2 regions of the Cellulosimicrobium sp. JZ28 genome follow, and region 1 is predicted to be linked to the other one. Evidence: riboswitches for the same ligand, from Rfam matches in the RefSeq annotation. Region 1 holds a riboswitch; the other holds the start of a gene.
The links. Region 1 has a riboswitch for FMN ahead of pnuC (nicotinamide riboside transporter PnuC). Riboswitches for the same ligand answer to the same signal wherever they lie in the genome.
Positions count from the first base shown of each region.

Region 2: linked by a shared signal. The riboswitch ahead of ribD (bifunctional diaminohydroxyphosphoribosylaminopyrimidine deaminase/5-amino-6-(5-phosphoribosylamino)uracil reductase RibD) and the one ahead of pnuC (nicotinamide riboside transporter PnuC) in region 1 are both predicted to bind FMN.

Region 1 covers NZ_CP017660.1:3,296,370-3,299,676, reverse strand. The annotation lists gene BJP59_RS14780 (acyl-CoA dehydrogenase family protein) at 1-1,239, opposite strand, end outside; gene pnuC (nicotinamide riboside transporter PnuC) at 1,405-2,115, opposite strand; FMN riboswitch at 2,265-2,390, opposite strand; gene BJP59_RS14770 (TetR/AcrR family transcriptional regulator) at 2,500-3,258, opposite strand; gene BJP59_RS14765 (MOSC domain-containing protein) at 3,306-3,307, shown strand, end outside.
Region 2 covers NZ_CP017660.1:1,704,131-1,707,437, forward strand. The annotation lists gene BJP59_RS07830 (GNAT family N-acetyltransferase) at 69-689, opposite strand; gene rpe (ribulose-phosphate 3-epimerase) at 741-1,409, shown strand; FMN riboswitch at 1,694-1,819, shown strand; gene ribD (bifunctional diaminohydroxyphosphoribosylaminopyrimidine deaminase/5-amino-6-(5-phosphoribosylamino)uracil reductase RibD) at 1,978-3,123, shown strand; gene BJP59_RS07845 (riboflavin synthase) at 3,123-3,307, shown strand, end outside.

The sequences.
Region 1 (3,307 bases):
CACGAACGCGGAGACGCCCGTGATGTCGCGCCCGACGATGAGCGCCTGGACCGACTCGGTGCCCTCGTACGTGTGCAGGGCCTCGATGTCGGCGAAGTGCCGCGCGACGCGGTTCTGGAGCAGGATCCCGTTGCCGCCGAGCAGGTCGCGCGCGCTCGCCGCGACCTCGCGTGCCCCGCGGGTGCACGTGTACTTCGCGAGCGACGCCTGCGGGCCGGTGAGCGTCCCCGCCTCGTCGAGCCGCGTCATCTGCGCGACGAGGAGCTGGAGCTGCGTGATCGTCGAGAGCATCCGCGTGAGGCGCTCCTGCACCATCTGGTTCGCGGCGAGCGGGCGCCCGAACTGGACGCGCTGCTTCGCGTACGCGACCGCGGCCTCGTAGCACGCGACGGCGTGCCCGACGGCGGCCCACGCCACCCCGAGGCGCGTCGCGAAGAGCACGCGCGAGGTGTCCTTGAACGACCGCGCGCCGGGCAGGGCGTTCTCGGCGGGGACGAACACGTCGTCGAGCACGACGTGCGCCTGCCAGATCGCGCGGAGCGACACCTTGCCGGTGATGGTCGTGCCCGTGTAGCCCGGGGTGTCCTGCGGCACGACGAACCCGTGGACCTGACCATCGCCGTCGTCGCCGACGAGGCGCGCCCACACGACCGTGACGTGGCCCGACGACCCGTTGCCGATCCACTTCTTCTCGCCGTTCAGCACGTAGCCCTCGACGCCGTCGCGCGTCTCCTTGCGCGCCGTCGTCTCGAGCGAGACGGAGTCCGAGCCGTGGGTGGGCTCGGTGAGCGCGAACGCGCCGAGGATCTCCCCGCGCGCCATGGGCTCGGCGTACTTCGCCCGCTGCTCGTCGGAGCCGAGCATCTGGATGCTGCGCAGCGCGAGGCCGCCCTGGACGCCGCAGATCGTCGCGACGGAGCCGTCGCCGCGCGACATCTCCATGGCGGCGAGGCCTGCCGCGAGCTGGCTCACGTGCGGACGACCGTCGACGTCGACACCGTCGCGCAGCAGGTCGAGCTCGCCCATGCGCTTGACGAGGTCGAACGGGACCTCGGCACGCTCCCAGTAGTCGTCGATGACGGGCAGCACCTCGTCCTGGACGAACTGCCGGACGCGCTGCAGGTGGGCGCGGTCCTCCTCGGTCGCGTCGGCGAACGCGCCGGCGTAGTCGAGGTCGAGCGGGGTCGCGAGGTCGTAGGTGGGCTCGGTGACGCCGGGCATGATCGGGGTGGTGGGCATCGGTGCTCCCCTGGGAGGGCGGCTGCGGTCGGTCGACCGTCCTCGACGCGGTGGCCCGGGGTGCGGGCCCGGCGTCGGCGGCGGTCCCTCCCATAGTGCAGCGATACCCCGTCTCAGTCAATCGAGACGGGGTATCGGGGTGGGTGGGGCCGGATGACCGGCGGGTCAGGCGGGCGCGCCCGCCGCCGCGGCGTCCGCCTCGGCAGCGGCGGCCGCGCGGCGGTTGACGCGCCACCACACGAAGAACCCGACGAGCGTGAACGCGCCGTAGAACACGTACATGAACGCGGACGCGTAGAAGCCGGCCGAGATCAGCAGCGGCACGCCCACGACGTCGACGGCGACCCAGATGAGCCAGAACTCCACCCAGCCCTTCGCCATGCCGTACGTCGCGAGCAGCGAGCCCATGAAGATCCACGCGTCGGCCCAGACGGGCTCGTACGACTCGAGCGCGCGGAAGACCGGGGTCAGCAGCGCCGTGCCGCCGACGAGCGCGACGACGAGGAACGCGCGCTGGCGCCACGACGCCCAGCGCGGCACGACGGCGACGCCGTGGCTGTCCGCGTCGGCGTCACCGAGCCGCGCCTGGGTCTTGCGCCACTGCACCCACCCGTAGACCGACACGACGACGAACATCACCTGGCGACCGGCCTGGCCGAGCAGGTTGACGGGGTTGGGCGTCGCGAACACCGCGCCGAGGAACACCGTGAGCAGCAGCAGGTTGCCGACGATGCCCACGGGCCACGCCCACACCTTGCGCCGCATGCCGCCCAGCGCCGACGCCAGGCCGAACCCGTTGCCCACGATCTCGCGCCACAGCAGGTGCTGGTCGCCGATCGTCAGCTGCGCGTCGAACAGCGCGTGGATCAGGTCCATCGGATGTCCTCGTCCTCCCGGGCACGGGCGCTCCGGGGTGAGGGCGGGCGGCGGGGCCGGGCCACGAGGGCCCGACGGCGTCGCTCACCACGGCGAGACCGCGCCCCGTCGCGCGGGCTCGCGAGAGCCCGGCCGAGGACGGCCGCGCCGCACGTGCTTCCTCCCATCCGGACTTTCACCGTCGGTCCTGGAGTTCCACCAGGTCAACCGCGCGTGGGCGCGGGTCGCGGACTGTCACCGCCGGCTCGGAATTGCACCGACCCCGGAGCACGTTCGTGCGTACTGCGTTCTGCAACCGCCGATGCTACTCGCGCATTCCCCGGGCACGGGAGTCGCACCGCACCGTCCCACGGACTGGAACACGGCGGGGCGGGGCGGGAGGGGTCAGGCCAGGGCGTCGCGGACGGCGCGCGCGACGTCGTCCGCGACGCCCTGCGCGTCCGCGTCCGCGTCCACCACGGTCACGACGACGCGGCGCGCCGCGGGCACGCCGTCCCCGCTGCGCTCCCGGGCGGCGGCGTCGGGCGCGGCGTACCGGCCGACGGCGGCGCGGCGCAGGTCCGCGAACGCCTCCTCGAGCTGGGGGCGCAGGTCCTGCTCGGGGGAGCGCAGCCACCGGCGCAGGAGCGCGTTGTGCACGGCGACGACGGACGCCGCGAACGCGATGGACGCCGTCGAGCGGCGCTCGTCCGGCGGGAGCGCGTCGCGCAGGTACGCGGTGAACGCGCGCTCGTAGCGGTGGGTCGTCACGAGCTCGCGGTCGCGCAGCGCCGGCACCTGCTGGAGGAGCTGCCAGCGGGCCAGGGACGTCTCGCGCTGCCCGACGTGGTGGTCGAACACCAGCCGCGCCGCGCGGCACACCTCGAGGTACGGGTCGACCGTCGGGTCGGGCGTGAGGTGCCCCTCGGCGTCGGGCACGGGCCGCGTCGCGGCGAGCATGACGACGACCTCGTCGAGCAGGAGCTCGTGGTCCGCGAAGACCACGTCCTCCTTGGACCCGTAGCGGCGGAAGAAGGTGGCGCGGCTGACCTGGGCGGCGTCGGCGATCTCCTCGACGGTCGTCTGCTCGTACCCCTTGCGGGTGAAGAGCTCGATCGCTGCGTCGACGGCCTGGGCATGGGTGCGGCTGCGGACGTCGGTCATGCACCGGACGGTACACCGGTACCCGGCGCTCGCCCGGCCCGGGGGCGGT
Region 2 (3,307 bases), 1.6 Mb from region 1:
CGGGTCCGGGCGCCCTCAACCACCGGGGCCGCCTGCTCGCCCCGCCGGGTCGGGGCGCCCCAGGGTGCTCAGAGGGTGCGCTGGAGCAGGATCGTGTCGACCCAGCGGCCGTGCTTGAACCCGACGGCGGTGAGGCGGCCGGCCTCGACGAAGCCGAAGCGGCGGTGCAGCGGGAGCGACCCGGCGGCCTCGGGGACGTCGGCGACGACGGAGACGACCTGGCGGACCCCCGCGGCGGCGAGCGCCTCCAGGAGCGCGGCGAGCAGCGCGGTGCCCACCCCGCGCCCGGCGTGCTCCGGGTCGAGGTAGATCGTGTCCTCGGCGGTGTGCCGGTAGGCGGGCTTGGGGCGCCAGGCCGACGCGTACGCGTAGCCCGCGACGACGGCGCCGGTCGGGGAGCCCGGCCCGCCCGGGGCGTCGACCTCGGCGACGAGGAACGGCAGGCCGCGCGCGGTGACGTCGTCGAGCTTGCGGTGCCACGCCGGGACGTCCCAGACCTCCTCCTCGAACGTCACGCACGTGTCGCGCACGAACGGGGCGGCGATCTCCGCGACCCGCGGCAGGTCGTGCACCGTGGCCGGGCGCACCGTCACGGCGGGCGCGGAGGCGTGCGGGTGCCCGGGGCGGTGCGGCGTGCCGCAAACGGAGGAAGGGGGCGAGCCGGGGGAGGGGGAGGAGAGGTCGCTCACGCGACGAGGGTACGAGCACCGGGCTCCGGCACGCGCCCCTAGGCTGGGCCCATGGCAGCCCTCATCGCACCGAGCATCCTGTCCGCCGACTTCGCGAACCTCGAGCGCGACCTGAACGCGATCGCCACGGCGGACTACGCGCACGTCGACGTCATGGACAACCACTTCGTGCCGAACCTCACGCTCGGGCTGCCGGTGTTCGAGCGCCTGGCGCAGGTGTCGCCCGTCCCGATCGACGCCCACCTCATGATCGAGGACCCTGACCGCTGGGCGCCGGCCTACGCGGAGGCGGGCGCGGCGTCGGTCACGTTCCACGCCGAGGCCGCTGCTGCCCCTGTGCGGCTCGCTCGCGAGCTCCGCCGCCTGGGAGCCCGCGCAGGCGTCGCGCTGCGCCCTGCGACGCCGGTGGAGCCCTTCCTGGACCTGCTGACCGAGGTGGACATGATCCTCGTCATGACGGTCGAGCCGGGCTTCGGCGGGCAGTCCTTCATCGAGGGGACGCTGCCGAAGATCCGGCGGGCGCGCGAAGCCGTGAGCGAGTCGGGCCTCGACGTGTGGATCCAGGTCGACGGGGGAGTGTCCCGCTCGACGATCGAGCGAGCCGCGGACGCGGGGGCGAACGTCTTCGTCGCCGGGTCGGCGGTCTACGGGGCGGAGAACGTGCCCGAGGAGATCCAGGCGCTGCGCGAGCTGGCGGAGGCGTCGGCGCACGCCCACTGACGTCAGGGCGGGAAGGGGCCCTCTTCGGGCCCCTTCTTCGTTTCACATAAAATAGTGTGCCAAGCGCACATCTTTCCTCGACGGGACCGCGAGAACCTCACCACCAAGCACGGAGAAGGGGGTCGGGGCCAGCCGTCGGACGGCGAAGCTCGACGCCTCGGGGGGAGGCGGTGCTCCCGAGCGGCGACCTCGACGGGAGCGGGCGAGGTCGCGCCGGACCGCCGGTCGCACCCGCGCGGGGCGCACCCGGAGTAACATCGGCGGTTGCAGTACGCAGTACGCACGAACGTGCTCCGGGGTCGGTGCAATTCCGAGCCGGCGGTGACAGTCCGCGACCCGCGCCCACGCGCGGTTGACCTGGTGGAACTCCAGGACCGACGGTGAAAGTCCGGATGGGAGGAAGCACGTGCGGCGTGGCCACGCCTCCGCGCGTGGTGCTCCGGCGACCCGCCGGCGCACCCGTCCGGGACGGTGACGGTCTCGCCGTGGTGAGCGACGCCGTCGAGCCCTCGTGGCTCGACCCGCCGCCCGCCCTCACCCCGGAGCGCCCGTGCCCGGGAGGAGGACGATGGGCGAGCACCCCCGCACCCTGACGGTCGACGCCGCGATGACGCGCGCGCTCGAGCTGGCGGCCCGAGGGCCGGCACACGGGCCGAACCCGCGCGTCGGGTGCGTCCTGCTGGGCCCTCCGCCCGGCGCGACCCTGCCCGACGGCGCCGCGCCCGGCTCGCTCGACCCGCACCCGCGGCCCGTGCTCGCCGAGGGGTGGCACCGTGGCGCGGGGACGCCGCACGCCGAGGCGGCGGCCCTCGCGGACGCCCGGGCGCGCGGCGTCGACGTCGCCGGAGCGACGGCGGTCGTGACGCTCGAGCCGTGCGCCCACACCGGTCGCACCGGCCCGTGCGCCGACGCCCTCGTCGCCGCGGGCGTGGCGGAGGTCGTGCTCGCCGTCGACGACCCGAACCCCGTCGCCACGGGCGGCGCGCACCGGCTGCGGGCCGCGGGGGTCCGCGTCGTGCGCGGCCTGCGCGCCGCCGAGGGCGAGGAGCTCCTGCGGGTGTGGCTCGCGGCCGTCCGGCGCGGCACGCCGTACGTGACGCTCAAGACGGCCACGACGCTCGACGGCTACGTCGCCGCGGAGGACGGGACGAGCCGGTGGATCACCGGGCCGGCGGCGCGCGAGCACGCGCACCGCGTGCGGGCGGAGGTGGACGCGATCGTCGTCGGCACGGGCACGCTCCTGGCCGACGACCCCGAGCTCACCGCGCGGGTGCGCGGTCACGGCCCCTCCCACGTCGCTGCGCACGACGCCGCGAGCGCCGCGCGTCTGGCGGAGCACCAGCCGTTGCGGGTGGTCGTGGGGTTGCGGGGTGTCCCGCCGACGGCGCGGGTCCACGGGGAGGGTGGCGAGCTGGTGCACGTGCTGACGCGGGACGTCGGTGAGGTGCTGGAGCGGCTCGCGGAGCGCGAGGTGCGGCACGTGCTGGTGGAGGGCGGTCCGACGCTGGCGACGGCGTTCCTGGCCGCGGGCGCGGTGGACGAGCTGCACGCGTACGTGGCCCCGGTGCTGCTGGGGGGCGGGCGGCGAGCGGTGGACGGGTTGGGTGTGGCGACGATCGCCGACGCGCACCGGTTTCGCACGGTGGAGGTGAGGCGTGTCGGGGACGACGCGCTGGTGGTGTCCAGGAAGAGCACGGAAGGACGGGTGGGTTGATGTTCACGGGGATCGTGGAGGAGATCGGCAGGGTCCGGGGGATCGGGTTCCCGGGGGGCGCGGGGGAGGACGCGGTGCTCACGGTCGAGGGGCCGCTCGCGGCGTCGGACGCGGCGCTCGGTGACTCGATCGCGGTGAACGGGGTGTGCCTGACGGTCACGAGCCTCGGGGGCGACGGGTCGTT